DNA from 2 places in the Brevibacterium sp. Lmc1 genome. Region 2 is predicted to be linked to the other one. Evidence: predicted binding sites of a transcription regulator. Region 2 holds the regulator's gene; the other holds the start of a gene.
The links. The regulator HspR, encoded in region 2, represses chaperone genes until heat shock. The targets are predictions, from matches to a motif close to AAGTTGAGTCNNNNNGACTCAACTT.

Region 1 (7,986 bases), 190 kb from region 2:
GGCCCGCGACGAATTCTCCGATGTGCTCATCGTGATCCCAGCTCGCCCATTCCTGCGCGCCCCAACCGTTGAACACCCAGTCCACCGCGTGCAGCGCACCCGCCTCGTCGACGACGAAGCTCGGTCCGATATCGCGCATCCACGCATCATCGAGTTCGGCGTTGACGATCGTGATCTCGTGGTTGATCCCCTCGCCGAGGTGGCGCTTGGCATGATCGGTCTGTGCACTGGTCACCACGACCGTGACAGGGGTGAATTCGCTGGTGGCGCGGGCAACGGCGGCCCACGTGGCGCGTGCCGCCTCGGCCTCGGCTTCCGTGTCGCCGAGCGCGTAGCCGGAGGACGGGAACGCCATCCAGACTCGGTCCTGGGCGGCGGTCTCCGCCGGCATGTGCAACGTCATCGTTCGTCCCTTCGCTGGTGGACTGTCGCTGAGCCGAGTGTAGCCAGAATCTCGCCGAGGCGGTCGACGGATTTCGTTGCCGCCCGCCCGGCTCTCGGCTCGTTTCCGCGGACGCTCACCCCACAGGCCAGGGCGGCCATGTCGATTCCGTATAGTCAGGCGAAGAACAGGCAAGTAGAACGTGCCAAAGGAGGCATCAAGTGTCAGCAGCAGACGCAGCATTCGGACGGCAGGGGACGGGGCCTCTGGCCGGAACCATCGTGGCCGATTTCTCCCGAGTCCTCGCCGGCCCCTACGCGACGATGATGCTTGCGGATCTGGGTGCCACGGTCATCAAGGTGGAGGGACGAACCGGGGACGATACACGTCACTGGGCGCCGCCTCGGCGAGGGGATGATGCGACGTATTTCCTCACGGCGAACCGGAACAAGCACTCCGTCGTCCTCGATTTCAAGGACTCCGACGACCTCTCCTTCGCCCAGCAGCTCGCTGCTCGCGCGGATGTGCTCGTGGAGAACTTCAAGGCCGGGGGACTGGCGAAGTACGGCCTCGACTATGAGTCGGTCAGCGCGGTCAATCCGGGCATCGTCTACGCCTCGGTGACGGGTTTCGGTCGCGACAATCCTCAGCCGGGCTACGATCTGCTCATCCAGGGTCTGTCCGGATTCATGTCGGTCACCGGCTCCGAAGAGTCGGGCCCGGTCAAGGCGGGTGTCGCTGTCGTCGACGTGATCACGGGACTGCATACGGCGGTCGGCATCCTCGGCGCGCTCAACCACCGCAAGGACACCGGGACCGGTCAGCTGGTCGAGACGAATCTGCTGTCCTCGGCGCTGTCCGGGCTGGCGAACCAGACCTCGGCATATGTGGCCGGCGGCGTGACTCCGCAGGCGATGGGCAATAAGCACCCGAGCCTCTACCCGTACCAGCCGATGCCCACGGCGGAGGGCCAGATCATCATCGCGTGCGGCAACGACAAGCAGTTCGCCCGGCTCGCCGAGGTGCTCGGCCACCCCGAATGGGCGACCGATGAACGGTTCGCGAACTTCGCCGACCGCAACGTCAACCGCGATGACCTCGAGCCCGAGCTCATCGCCGCGTTGAGCGAGAAGACGAACCAGGAATGGTTCGACATCCTCACCGAGGCGGGGCTGCCCTGCGCGCCGATCAACTCGATCGCCCAAGGTGTGGACCTGGCATCGTCGCTGGGACTCGAGCCCGTCGCCGAGGCGGGTCAGGGCGATCGCGTCATCCCCACCGTCCGCAACCCGATCCGGTTGTCCGAGACCCCGCCGAGCTACGAACTGGCTCCGCCGACGCTCGGCGATTCCACGGAAGCGGTCAAGGCGTGGCTGAGGGCGGCCGAATAGACCTCGGGCGTGCGCCGCGAATCGGCAAGTCATCGTGAGGAAGTCATCTTGCGCCTGATGACCGCGAATGATTCTGCCGCTGCCCGGGCGGGCAGTGCCACAGCTGAAGTACCCTATTGACTGTGCGTTGTCACCGAGAGATCTGCCAAGCGACCGATGAGGCGCGGGACCTGCGGTGACGGCAGTCGTATTCCCAAGAGAATTCCGGAACCGAGATGGACAATGAGTCGACCGAGGTCACACCTCGGAGACGTTCGGCGGTGAAACGGACCCTGATGGTCATCGCGATGGCGATCACAGGGTTCCATATCTTCGCCAGCTTCCTGTGGATCGCCCCTGCCTCGACGGCGAGGGAGGTGATTCCCGGTGACCTGCTCTCCAAATACATGATCCCGCTGTGGGGACAGTCGTGGAGCGTGTTCGCCCCCGAGCCGATCAACGGCGACTACTACTTCGATGTGCGCGCGGTGATCAAGACCGACAGCGGCGAAGAGATCACTCAATGGGTGCGGGCCACCGATGTCGAACTCGACCACTCGACATACAAGCTGTTCCCGCCGCGGTCGGCGGGGCTGGGCATCGGAGTGGCCTCGGACATCAAAGGTTCGTGGGAAGATCTGCCCGACGATCAGAAGGCGATCGTCAAACTCGACTACTTCAAGGGCGACGATTCCGTCGACCGGCTGGAGACGAAGCTGGGGGAATACGACGACCCGGAGAACGCGATTCCCGCGTACCTGGAGAGCGAACATCTGGCCACCGCGTATGCGACGCAGGTGGCGAAGGCCATCTGGGGCGACGACGTCCAGCGCGTCCAATACCAGGCCGCCCGTCAGAACGTCGTGCCTTTCGCCGAACGCAACGACAAAGACGCGAAGCGTCCGAACATCCAACCCGTCCCCGTGGGATGGCGCGCACTCGTCGTCGAAGACCATCAGTCCCAAGAGGAATTCACGAAGTACTTCTGTGCCTCGGACGAAGTGAGGTGCGTCGGTGAACAGTGATGACACGACCCGCACAGGCGGGGACGACCACGATGCAGAGGTCACTGACCAGCGCACCGGCACGGCCGCCTCGGCGCAGGGCCGGGTGAAGGACTCCGCGGGCCACGCGAACGCCGGCACCGCCTCGGCGCGGAAACCGGAGAAGGACCACGGTTCGGACTCCGCCGGCCGCGGAAACGATGGGACCGCCTCGGCGAGTGATTCGGCTCCTGAATTCGGGTTGGTCCCGGTGACGACCCTCGTGCGGACGAAGCTCGCGCAGGGGTGGAACTGGCTCGAGGAGATGCTCACCGGCCGGTACCACGCGACATACGGGCTGGCGGTGACACGGATCCTCATCGGATTCGCCGGTCTCGGCCTCATCCTCACGAACTTCAGCGCTCGGCATTACACCTTCGGTGTGGGATCGGCCTGGAACGGGGAGATCGCCGAACCCAAGAGCGATTTCCCGACCATCTGGCTCTTCTCCCTCTTTCACCGAGCGGTGACGACGCCGCCGCTGTTCACGGCGATGATGATCGGGCTCGCGCTGCTGGCGATCGTCATCATCCTCGGGTGGCGCACAAGGATCGTCCTGCCGATCTACCTCGTGCTGTGGGTGAGCTTCATCGAGCTCAACGACGGGGCAGGGGATCAGGGCGACAACGCCTACCGGATGTTCATGATCGCCATGCTCTTCGCCGATACGACCCGCAGATGGTCCCTCGACGCCAGGCGGCGCGCGCGGAACCCGGAGTTCCCGGACAACGACGGCGGGCAGTGGCGCTGGGCGCTCATCATGGCCAACAATCTCGCCATCGTCGTGCTCGCGTTCCAGGTGTGCGCAATCTACATGTCCGGCGGTCTGTACAAGGCCGGAGGCGAGGCCTGGCAGCACGGATTCGCCGTGTACAACCCGCTGCACACTCAGCAGTTCGGCACGTGGCCGGTGCTGTCGGACCTGATGACGGCGTGGGGGCCGATGGTCGTAGCGATCTCGTGGGGATCGATCCTCTTCCAGTGCGCCTTCCCATTCATGCTGTTCAACCGCTACACCCGCATCATCGCTCTACTGGGCATCCTGTCCTTCCACTTGGGCATCGCGCTGCTCATGGGCCTGCCGTGGTTCTCGCTGACGATGATCGCCGTCGACGCGATCTTCATCCGCGATCGTTCATTCGCGAAGGTCAGCGCCTACCTGCGGCACTGGTGGACCTCCTCGGCCCCGCGGGGTGCTGGTGGGGCTGGTGGCGGTTCCGCCGGTGGCCGCGGCGGTTCGGGTGCTCGCGGTGGTTCGGGTGCTGCCAAGGGCGGGTCTGCGAAGACTCGTACGCGGTCGTCCGCAGGCTCACGCGGCAAGTAACCGTCGCGCATAGCGCTCAGCAACCGGCAGATGCTGAAATGGGACACCCTGCTCTGAAATGCTCACCGAAGAAAGTGAGCGATCCAGAGCAGGGTGTCCCATTTCTGTGCTGTGCCGCGCTGCGGTCAGCGAAACAGCCCAGTTTGAGTTGAATAGCCCATGTTCAAATAGGTGCTATTCAATTCAAACTGGGCCGAATCCGCGCAGCACGCCCCAGCCGGGAGCCTTACCGCTTGGGGCGCAGCTCCAGGCCGGTGGCCTCGGGGTCTTCGGGCAGGTCGACGACCACGGTGTCCCCGTCGACGATGTCGCCGGCGAGCAGAGCGCGGGCCAGCTTGTCGCCGATCTCGCGCTGGACCAGCCTGCGCAGCGGCCGGGCACCGAACGCCGGATCGTAGCCTTCGAGCGCCAACCAGTCCTCGGCTCCCTGAGTGACCTCGAGCGAGACACGACGGTCGGAGAGCCGGCGCGACATGTGCGAGATCTGCAGATCGACGATCGACGCGAGCTCGGTCTGGCTGAGCGCCTCGAAGAGCACGATGTCATCGAGACGGTTGAGGAACTCGGGCTTGAACGTCGTATGCACGACATCGAGCACCTTGGACCGCTGCTCTTCGGTCGACAGGCTCTTGTCGACGAGGAACTGCGAACCGAGGTTCGAGGTCAGGATCAGGATGGTGTTCCTGAAGTCGACCGTGCGTCCCTGACCGTCGGTGAGCCGACCGTCATCGAGGACCTGCAGCAGGATGTCGAACACGGACGGGTGCGCCTTCTCGACCTCGTCGAGCAGCACGACGGAGTACGGGCGACGGCGGACCGCCTCGGTGAGTTGGCCGCCCTCGTCGTATCCGACGTAGCCCGGAGGTGCACCGACGAGGCGGGACACGGTGTGCTTCTCACCGTATTCGCTCATATCGATCCTGATCAGGGCTTTCTCGTCGTCGAAGAGGAAGTCCGCGAGCGACTTCGCGAGCTCCGTCTTGCCGACGCCGGTGGGTCCGAGGAACAGGAACGAACCGGTCGGGCGATCCGGGTCGGCGACCCCGGCCCGCGAACGGCGGATGGCGTCGGAGACCGCGGCGACGGCGTTCTTCTGCCCGATGAGACGCTCACCGAGGATGCCCTCGGCTCCCAGCAGCTTCTCGACCTCACCCTGGACGAGGCGTCCGGCGGGGATGCCCGTCCACGAGGAGACCACCTCGGCGATGTCGTTGCTCGAGACCTTGTCCGAGACCATCTGATCGGAATTCGCTCCCGCCTCGGCCTGGGCCTCGGCGGCTTCGGCCTCGGCGATCTCCTTCTGCACGGCAGGGATCTCGCCGTAGAGCAGACGGGAGGCGGTCTCAAGGTCCGTGTCGCGCTGAGCCTTCTCGGCGGCCGAACGCAGCTCGTCGAGCTTCGTCTTCAGCTCACCGACCCGGTTGAGGCCGGCACGCTGGGACTCCCAGGTGGCCTCGAGTCCGCGCAGCTCCTCCTCCTTGTCGGCGAGATCGGCACGCAGGGCGCTCAACCGATCGATCGACGCGGAGTCTGTCTCCTTAGCCAGGGCCATGTCCTCCATCTTCAGGCGGTCCACGGCGCGGCGGAGCTCATCGATCTCGACCGGAGCCGAATCGATCTCCATCCGCAGGCGGGAAGCCGCCTCGTCGACGAGGTCGATGGCCTTGTCCGGCAGCTGCCTGCCTGTGATGTACCGGTTCGACATCGTTGCGGCCGCGACCAGGGCGCCGTCGTTGATCGAGACCTTGTGGTGAGCTTCGTAGCGTTCCTTGAGCCCGCGCAGAATCGCGATCGTGTCCTCGACGCTGGGCTCACCGACGAAGACCTGCTGGAACCGGCGCTCCAGAGCGGGATCCTTCTCGATGTTCTCGCGGTATTCGTCCAACGTGGTGGCACCGATCATCCGCAGCTCACCGCGGGCGAGCATCGGCTTGAGCATATTGCCTGCGTCCATCGAGGAGTCTCCGCCGGCACCGGCACCGACGATCGTGTGGAGCTCGTCGATGAAGGTGATGATCCGACCGTCGGCGTTCTTGATCTCCTCGAGCACGGCCTTGAACCGCTCCTCGAACTCACCGCGGTACTTCGCGCCGGCGACCATGGCGGACAGGTCGAGGCTGATGAGCGTCTTGTCGCGCAGCGATTCGGGCACGTCTCCGGCCACGATCCGCTGGGCCAGGCCTTCGACGACGGAGGTCTTGCCGACGCCGGGTTCACCGATGAGGACGGGGTTGTTCTTCGTCCTCCGCGAGAGCACCTGGACGACGCGGCGAACCTCTTTGTCGCGGCCGATCACCGGGTCGAGCTTGCCTTCCCGGGCGACGGCGGTGAGATCGATGCCGAACTTCTCCAGCGACTGCATCGTCTCCTCGGGGTTCTCCGAAGTGACCTTCTTTCCGGCACGCAGTTCGGGCAGGGCCGCGAGCAACGCGTCCCTGTTGGCCCCATTCGCGCGCAGCGCCTCGCCGGCGCCGTCCTTGCCGGCCGCAGCGGCGAGCAGCAGGTGTTCGGTCGAGACGAACTGGTCGCCGAGGGCCGTCATCTCCTCCTGTGCGAGGTTCATCATCTCCAGGCCGGCGCGGGAGAGTCCCGGCTGGCTGACGGAGGATCCGCTGACGGTGGGGAATCCGCTGATCACGGACTCGATGGACCGCAGCACGGTCTGCGGGTCGGCACCGACCTTCGTCAGCAGGGTCGCGGCGAGCGAATCGGGCTGGCCGAGCAGGGCCGCGACGAGGTGGGCCGGTTCGATCTGATTGTTCTTCCGGGCGACGACGTCGTTGACCGCAGTCTGCAGCGCCTCCCGGGATTTGGTTGTCATCTGTGCGTCCATGTACGCATCTCCTTCTCAAATTCTGTGCTGATTTCAGCTCTCGAAAAGAACAACACCGGCAAAGTTGAGTCTATTCCGCTCAACTTTGAAAATCGAGAAGAACTTCGCCGAGGCGGCCCGCCCGGATGCGTGTCCCTGCCCAGCCGGGGCCGGCCCGGAAACCTGCCCGGCCGGGACTAGCCCGGCCCTACCTCGTGATGACCGACTGGAGGTCGAAGCGGTGGAGCACGCGGTCGGCGATCTCCGGATCGGTGCCGCGTTCGCGCCGGGCCTTGAGCACCTCGGCACGGGCGGACTGCATGGCCTTCTTCTGCACGGCCAGCATCTGCTCCCGGTGTTCCTTGAATGCCATCGCCTGCTCCGAGCTCGCCTGGTCATCGGTGGTTCCGCTGAGCTGATCGTGCAGGACTTTGAACCTCGCCCGCAGGGGTTCGATGACGTCGTCGGGCAGACTGTCATCGTTCTTGATCTCGCGCATCGCAGCCTTGTAGGCACGCAGAGCGATGTCCCTGGTCGCCTGATGTTCCTTCTCCGCCTCGTCGTCGATGCCGAGGAGAGCGACGACGGTCGGAAAGCTCAGGCCCGCCAGCACCAGAGTGAGCAGCAGGACCACCGCGGCCGCGACGACGACATAGGACCGCCCGGGGAACGGGGCACCGGAACTCGTCGTGGCCGGGATCGACAGCGCCAAGGCGACCGTGGCGAGGCCGCGCATCCCGCCCCAGGTCATCAGCGTGGCATCGCGGACGCTCAAAGGTGCGGCATCCGGATCCTCCTCGCGTCTCTTGCGTTCGATGACAGTGCCGAGCAGCAGCCAGACGAAGCGGACGGCGACGACGATGAGAGCGATGAGCGCGCCGACGAGCAGCGCTCGCCCGAGGTCGGCGTGTTCGGATTCGACGATGAGACGCAGATCGAGGCCGATGAGTCCGAAGGCGATTCCGGTGATGAGCATCTCGAGGACCTGCCACGTCGAGTTCTGCGTCACCCGCTCCGCCGAGTTCCCCTCGACATCGCGGCGCCGCACTTCGAGG
Region 2 (7,986 bases):
ACCAACTCCCCGGCTCAGGACTTCGTCATCACCGAAGACGAGACCGAAGAGCCCACCGCTCCGGTTGAAGAAGCCAAGCTGACCGTCTCCCCCGAGTCGATCACGCCTGCTGACTTCGTCAAGGAAGACAAGGGCGTCACGCTCGCCGTCGAGAACTGTGAGCCCGGTGAAGACGTCCGCTTCCTCGTCAACCCCAAGGGCGAGTCGAGCGTCACCGCCTTCGACAAGACCGTCCAGGCTGACGACGAAGGCAAGGCCAACGTCAACGTCTATGGCACCAGCGCCTCCAACGCATCGGCCTACGTCGGCGAATACGACGTCACCGTCACCTGCGGCGATGACGAACTGATCGGTGACTTCTCGGTCGAGGAGGACCCGAACGCCGGCGGCGGCGATGAAGACGGCAACGGTGGAAACGACGATGGCGACAACGGAGATGCCGGCAACGGCGGCGACCTGCCCCGCACCGGTACCGAGCTGACCGGCCTCGTCGGCGGCGCCGGCCTCCTCCTCATCGGTGGAGTTGCAGTCGCCATGACCATGCGCCGCAAGAAGGTCGCCAAGGATCCCGCTGAGATCTGATGGCGACCGACTTGAGAACGTGCCGGCTCGACTGAGCCGGGCGTGAGTCGAAGAAGGGCGCGAACCCAGTTGGGTTCGCGCCCTTCTTCGTATCTCAGCGGCTAAACATCAGCGGCCAAACATCTGCCGCCGGGCAGAAGACTGCTCAATCCATGCGGTCGTACCTCGAGCGCAGGGCGAGGAAGACTCCGTAGAGGACCAGGCCCAAGCCCACCGCCAACAGCAGGTACGGCCCGAACGGCTGATCGCGCATGCCCTTGAGCGCACCGTCGATACCAGTGAACTCCTCCGGATCACCGGTCGCCGCAGACACCACGATGAGGATGCCCACCGACAGCAGCGTCGCACCTTTGCCCAGATACCCGACAACACCGGTGAACCCGACGAGGAAGCGGGTGAACGCGCTGCGCGGCCGACGAAGCTCATCTTTCCACTTCCGGCGCAGACCATTGATACAGAACACGATGCCGATGAGCGCAATCACGGCGCCGGCAGCCATGAGGATATACAGTCCGCCCGGGGCCTTCGCCACGGTCGTCGAGGCCTGTGAGCTCGCTTTGCCCGAGTCCGATCCTCCGCCGAAGACGAACTGGGAGAAGGTCGCGGCAACCACCACATAGGCAATGGCAGAACCGACCGTCGAGAAGAAGTCGATCCACTGTTTCCTCCCCTGCTTCTCCTGCGGGTCGCGAGTTCCGGCACCGCGCAGCGACGACGCACCGAAGAACGCGTTGACCAAGCACCACAACGCCATCAGCGCACAGCCGAGGAAGCAGATCACGATCAGCACCAGGCCGAAGGGCTGTGAAGCGATCTGTCCGACCGCTCCGGCCTGGTCGGCTTCGCCGCCGCCCTGCCCCAGGCCGATCGTCACGGCCGTCGCACCGAGGATCGCGTGGACCAACCCGTTGGCAATGAAGCCCGCGCGGGCCACACGCTCGAACCAGCGGCTGTCCGCGGCTTCCTGAGCCGCCGAATCGGCACTGTCGGCGACCTGTCGAACCTTCTCTTTCTCGTTCACAGAGTCAGTGTCGCACAACACGTGTACTTTTCTGCGCCGCAATGAACTGGATTCGTCGAGCAACGCGAAAAGGCGGAGTGCGCACCGAAAGTTCGGTTCGCACTCCGCCTCGGCGCCGTTTTCAACGTCCCAGTCGGGCCTCGTCAGGATCAGCCGCGTCGGTACCGGTTGTACAGCACCAGAGCTCCCGGCTCAGGGCGACCCTGTGGGCGTCGTCCCCTCGAGATCGAGACGACGTCTCCGCCCACGGTTCCGGCCGCGAAGACACGCGCATCGCGTTCCTGCGCCGACCGGCGTGCCCGAACCTCGTCCTCAAGCTCCTCGTTGCGGCTCTTGAGCGCATCGACCTGATTCTGCAGGTCGATGATCTTCTTGATCCCGACGAGGTTGACTCCCTCGTCCTGCGACAGCTGCTGGATCAGTCGCAGCTTGGCGATGTCCTTCCCGGAATAACGCCGGCCCCGGCCCGCAGTGCGTTCCGGAGAGACGAGACCCAGTCGGTCATACTGCCGCAGCGTCTGCGGGTGCATGCCCGCCAGATCCGCGGCCACCGAGATGACATACACCGCCGCACTCGATGAAATGTGCATTGTGATTCACCACCTCAGCTGGCCTTGGCTTTGTCCAGCAAGCCGGCGCGTGGGTCCTCACCTTCAGTGGCGGCTTTGAACGACTCGACCGCTTGCTTGGCTTCCTTGGACAGGTTCTTCGGCGCCACGATCTCGACTGTCGCCAGCAGATCGCCGGTGCCCTTCTTCGTCTTCACACCTTTGCCCCGCACGCGCAGGGTCCGTCCCGACGGTGTACCCGGCGCGACCTTGACCTTGACAGGCATTCCGCCCAGAGTCGGCACCTTGACCTCGGCGCCGAGAGCCGCCTCGTCGAAGCTGATCGGCAGATCCATCCGCAGGTTGTCACCATCGCGGGTGAAGACCGGGTGCGGGCTCACGTGCACGGTGAGGATGACGTCACCGGGCTCGCCGCCGTTGGGGCTGGCCTTGCCCTTGCCGGCCAGGCGGATCTTCTGTCCGTCCTTGACCCCGATCGGGGTGCGCACGGTCAGCGGCTTCCCGCCGGGCATGTTCAGCTTCACCGAGGCGCCGTCGATGGCTTCGGTGAACGACAGCGTCGTGCTCGACTTGATGTCGCCGCCCTTGACCGGAGGCTGGTAGCCGCCGTATCCGCCGCCACCGCCGAAACCTCCGCCGAATCCGCCGAGCAGATCCGCCAGGTCCGGGGGAACGTCTCCCCCGCCGCCGTAGGTCGTGCGGGTCCGGGTGCGTCCGCCGCCTCCGAAGAGGTCGGAGAACACGTCGTCGAATCCGCCGCCGGCAGCCCCGCCGGGTCCACCGGAACCGGCGCTGAACCTGGCACCGCCGCCCATGGCACGGACCTGATCGTACTGGGCCCGGGATTCCTTGTCGGAGAGCACCTGGTGGGCCTGGCCGATCTCCTTGAACTTCTCCTCGGCCTTCTCATCACCGGGGTTGGCGTCCGGGTGATACTTGCGCGCGAGCTTGCGATAGGCCTTCTTGATCTCGGCATCGGAAGCATCCTTGGAGACGCCGAGGGTTTTGTAGAAGTCCTTGTCGAACCAATCATTCTGAGGTCCGGTATTCACCTGGCACCTCCTTTCCTTCCAATCAATCCTGTCATCACGGTATTCACTTGTCCTCTCACAATCCGCACCCCCGGGGCAATGCCCCGAAGATCCGGACCGCCGCCGAGGCGGTTCCCCGGCCCCGTACGTCGGTGAACCGGCGTGCGGGGCGGGCGGCCGCCTCGGCGATCGTGGTCGCTGCTCAATCTTCCGGCTGCTGGACACCGACGCGGGCGGCGCGGATGATGCGCTCCCCGATCCGGTAGCCCGGCTGCATGACCAGGAAGAGCGTCGGATTCTCGACCTCATCCGAAGGCTGCTGCATGAGCGCTTCGTGGATGTTCGGATCGAACTCGTCGCCGACCTCTCCGTACTGCTCGACGCCGAGCTTGTTCAGCGATTCGACCAGCTTGTTCACGTGGGTCTCGAAAGGCCCGGTGACATCGCCGTTGTCGCGAGCGAGCTTGACCTCGTCGAGCACGGGAATCAGGGCCTCGACGACCTTGATCGTGCCGCCGAGCGCCGCACGCTCACGTTCGCGGTCGGCCCGCATCCGGTAGGCCGCATATTCGGCGTTGATGCGCTTGAGGTCGGCCAGGTATCCCGCTGCCTCAGAACCCGGTTCGGGCTCGGCCTCCGGCTCGATGTCCTCGAGACCCGAGGCATCGGACGGGATGTCCACACCGAGGTCGCTGGCATCGGCCGCGGCAGCCTGTTCGGCATTCGGGTCCGCGGTCGGCTCCTCGCCGGCCCCGGCCGAGGCCGACTGGGCGTCGGCCTCGGGACGGACCTCACCGGTGTTCGGATCGACCCGGCGCTTGTCACTGAAGGTGAAGCCTGGCTCCTCGGACGACTTGTCGTTGCCCTCGGCAGTCATTACTTCTTCTCCTCATCCTCATCGTCGACAACTTCGGCGTCGACGACATCGTCGTCTGCGCTCGCATCGGCTGCGCCTTCACCGGCAGCTTCGGCGCCTTCGGCACCGCCCTGCTGGCTGTAGATGGCTTCGCCGATCTTCTGCTGGTTCTCCACGAGCTTGTCGTAGGCGCTCTTCACGGCGTCGTCGTCTTCACCCTTGAGGGCTTCCTTGACGGCGTCGACATCGCCCTGCATCTCGGTCTTGAGCTCTTCCGGCAGCTTGTCGGCATTGTCGGTCAGCAGCTTCTCGGTCTGGTAGGCGAGGTTCTCCGCATTGTTGCGGACGTCGGCAGCCTCACGGCGCTTCTTGTCCTCTTCTGCGTGCTCCTCGGCCTCGCGGACCATGCGGTCGATGTCTTCCTTCGGCAGTGCGGAACCGCCGGTGATCGTCATCGACTGCTCGGTGCCGGTGCCCTTGTCGGTGGCCGACACGTGGACGATGCCGTTGGCGTCGATGTCGAAGGCGACCTCGATCTGCGGCACACCGCGCGGAGCCGGAGCGATACCGGTCAGCTCGAAGGTGCCGAGGTTCTTGTTGTCGCGAGTGAACTCACGCTCACCCTGGAAGACCTGGATCGACACGGAGGGCTGGTTGTCCTCAGCGGTGGTGAAGGTCTCCGAGCGCTTGGTCGGGATCGGGGTGTTGCGCTCGATGAGCTTGGTCATCACGCCGCCCTTGGTCTCGAGTCCGAGCGAGAGCGGGGTGACGTCGATGAGCAGGACGTCCTTGCGCTCACCCACGAGGACACCGGCCTGAACGGCGGCGCCGATGGCGACGACCTCATCGGGGTTGACGCCCTTGTTGGGCTCCTTGCCTCCGGTGAGTTCGGTGACGACGGCGGAGACGCCGGGCATACGGGTCGAACCGCCCACGAGGACGACGTGGTCGATGTCGCTGACGGAGACACCGGCGTCCTTCATGACTGCGTGGAACGGAGCCTTGGTGCGCTCGAGGAGGTCCTTGGTCAGGTCCTCGAACTTCGCACGGGTGAGGGTCTCATCCAGGTGGATGGGTCCGTTCTCGCTCATCGACAGGTACTGCAGCGAGATGTTCGTGCTGGTGGCCGAGGACAGTTCCTTCTTGGCCTGCTCTGCGGCTTCCTTGAGGCGCTGCAGAGCGGTGGCATCCTTGGTCAGGTCCACGCCGTAGTTGTTCTTGACCTGCTCGACCAGCCAGTCGACGATGCGCTGATCCCAGTCGTCACCGCCGAGGCGGTTGTCACCGGAGGTCGCACGGACCTGAATGGTGGAGAAGTCGTCTTCGTCCTTGCCGACTTCCAGCAGGGAGACGTCGAAGGTACCGCCACCGAGGTCGAAGACGAGGATGAGCTCGTCTTCCTTGCCGCGCTCGAGGCCGTAGGCAAGAGCGGCAGCAGTGGGTTCGTTGATGATGCGCGAGACGTTGAGGCCGGCGATCTCACCGGCATCCTTGGTTGCCTGGCGCTCAGCATCGTTGAAGTATGCGGGAACGGTGATCACCGCGTCGGTGACCTTCTCCTGCAGGTACTCTTCGGCGTCGTGCTTGAGCTTCTGGAGGATGCGGGCCGAAACTTCGGGGGCCGTCATCTTCTTGCCGCCGATCTCGGTGGACCAGTCGGTGCCCATGTGGCGCTTGACCGATGCGACGGTGTTCTTGATGTTCGTGACGGCCTGGCGCTTGGCGATCTCACCGACGAGGGAGTCGCCGTTCTTGTTGACTGCGACGACGGACGGGGTCGTGCGACCGCCTTCCGCGTTTGCGATGACCTTCGGGTCGCCGCCCTCGAGGACGGTGACGACGGAGTTCGTGGTTCCGAGGTCGATTCCGACTGCACGTGCCATAGTTTTCTCTCCTTACAGATCGTGAGTTCCTGCGACTCGAATGTGTGCGATCGGGCGGCTCCGGTTCTTGAGTCAGAACCACTCGACCGCACACATTGAGCCAACCGGACTCAAGTATTCTCTTCGAGGTTCCGACCGTCAAGTCGGCCTCATCAAAGTTGCGTACACCAGACTCAACTTTGCTGAGGATGGTTTTATTCCGGCGGGAGAGGATTTCTTTTCAGACAGCCGCTGTAGGATCTCGGATTTCGTGTCGGAATCTCAATTTCGCGTCGGAGGCGTGTCGGTGTTCCCAGTTTCATGTCGGTGCGAGGATGCTGGAAACATGACAACGAAGACGTTGCTGGACACGGAACTGATGTACCTCACCGAGGAGGGCACATCGGCAGCCACCACTGTGGGCGCTGTGGACAGCACCCGACTTTCGAAGGGACTACCGGTCCGGTCGCCCAGATCATACGCGCGTCAACGTCACTACCCCGGTTTGTTTTGGTCCGCGACCACAAACGACCATATACCGTTCGAAAGCCGGTTAGAACTCGATCGATTGTGGTTGGCGGACTTCGAGTGGAAACCAAACCATGGGTCAGGTCAGAGTCAAACAAACCTTCAGCATTCCCTTCGTTTGACCTGAACCTCGGTTCAGGGGTGAAGCTTGAGGCATGAGTGAACGAGATGAGCTGTTTGGGATTGCCGAGGTCTCGGCACGGATCGGTCTGGAACCGGACACGATACGATACTTCGAGCGCCAGAGGGTCATACCGTCTCCACGACGCGACAGTGCGGGACACCGTCAGTACACGACGGCCGACGTCGAGTTGATCCGCATGCTGGTTCATCTCCGTGAGACGGGGATGCCTCTGGCTGATATCGCGCAGTTCACGGGCGCAGACAACAAGGTGGCTGATCTGGCCGGACTTCGAGTGGAGTTACTGACAGCCCATCGCCGTCGCGTCCAGGATAGGCGTGAGGAGCTCGACCGAGCGCTCGATGTAATTACGCGGAAGATCATGGATTTCAGCGATCGAATCACCGGTTCGGTGAACCTTCTCGAGCGAACAGATTGCACGATTGCGTTCGACGTCCAGGGGGAGGGGCCTCTGTTGTTCCTGGTCGGTGCGCCGGCGGGGCGGGCTGGTTTCGCACCGCTAGCGCATGAGCTTTCCGACCGTTATACCGTCGTCACCCATGACCCGCGTGGTGTCGGTGCCAGTCGTGCAGTCCTGGGGATGGCTGCACCCACGCCCGAGGTACTTGCCGAGGATCTTGCTGCGCTTGTTGACCGGCTCACCGGAGGGCCCGCCCTATTCGTCGGAACCAGTGGCGGCGCCGTGACGCTGTTGGAACTGGCCAAGCAGTATTCTGAAATGGTTGGCCGGGCCGTGTTGCATGAGCCGCCGCTCGTGTCCCTCGTGGCTGATTCGAAGCTAGCGGACAGAGCTGCAGCGGTGTTTGAAGCCGCGGAGGCTGATCCCCAGCGGGCAGTGCAGGAGTTCTTTGATCTCAGTGGCGCCGCCCACCATACGGGACCAGATCAGACACCTCCCGCCCATATGTCCATGCCCGAGCTACCTGCCGAGGAACTCGAAAAGAATCGCTACTTTCTAGGGCAGATGGCCGGTCCATCAGTCTTTTACGTACCCGATATTGAGGCCATCCGACGTGTTGCGATTACGCTGTGTGCAGGCTCACTGAGCCATCATCAACTCGCGCGGCGGGCAACCCAAATACTCGCTGAACGTCTAGGACTGCCCCTAGTCGACATGCCAGGTAACCACCTCGGCGCAAGCTCAGAGCCGTCAGAATTCGCAAAAGACCTCAAGCGCCTGCTCGAACCCTGAGCACTACCCGCGGCCCTTCCTAGGCCGAACGGCCCAGGACCACGGCCCCGCTGGAGCTCTTGACCGTTGAGGCGGAATGCCCGCTCTCCCACACGTTGAGGGGGCGCTTAATCGTTCCGGTGGTGGTCTTCTTAGCCCTGATATGTCCAAACGAGGGCGGCGCACGGAGCCGCAGCCCAGTTTCTCGTACAGCTAGGCGGTGG

Region 1: a site for HspR is predicted at 7,014-7,038, ahead of clpB (ATP-dependent chaperone ClpB). Genes of this name have one in related genera too.

The regions. Positions count from the first base shown of each region.
Region 1 covers NZ_CM172803.1:3,875,668-3,883,653, reverse strand. The annotation lists gene AC239G_RS17420 (agmatine deiminase family protein) at 1-403, opposite strand, end outside; gene AC239G_RS17415 (CaiB/BaiF CoA transferase family protein) at 604-1,773, shown strand; gene AC239G_RS17410 (DUF5819 family protein) at 2,034-2,777, shown strand; gene AC239G_RS17405 (HTTM domain-containing protein) at 2,767-4,119, shown strand; gene clpB (ATP-dependent chaperone ClpB) at 4,346-6,952, opposite strand; gene AC239G_RS17395 (Na+/H+ antiporter) at 7,140-7,986, opposite strand, start outside.
Region 2 covers NZ_CM172803.1:3,687,402-3,695,387, forward strand. The annotation lists gene AC239G_RS16560 (lipoprotein 17-related variable surface protein) at 1-582, shown strand, start outside; gene AC239G_RS16565 (DUF1206 domain-containing protein) at 728-1,603, opposite strand; gene AC239G_RS16570 (heat shock protein transcriptional repressor HspR) at 1,753-2,193, opposite strand; gene AC239G_RS16575 (DnaJ C-terminal domain-containing protein) at 2,208-3,224, opposite strand; gene AC239G_RS16580 (nucleotide exchange factor GrpE) at 3,406-4,080, opposite strand; gene dnaK (molecular chaperone DnaK) at 4,080-5,942, opposite strand; gene AC239G_RS16590 (alpha/beta fold hydrolase) at 6,605-7,783, shown strand.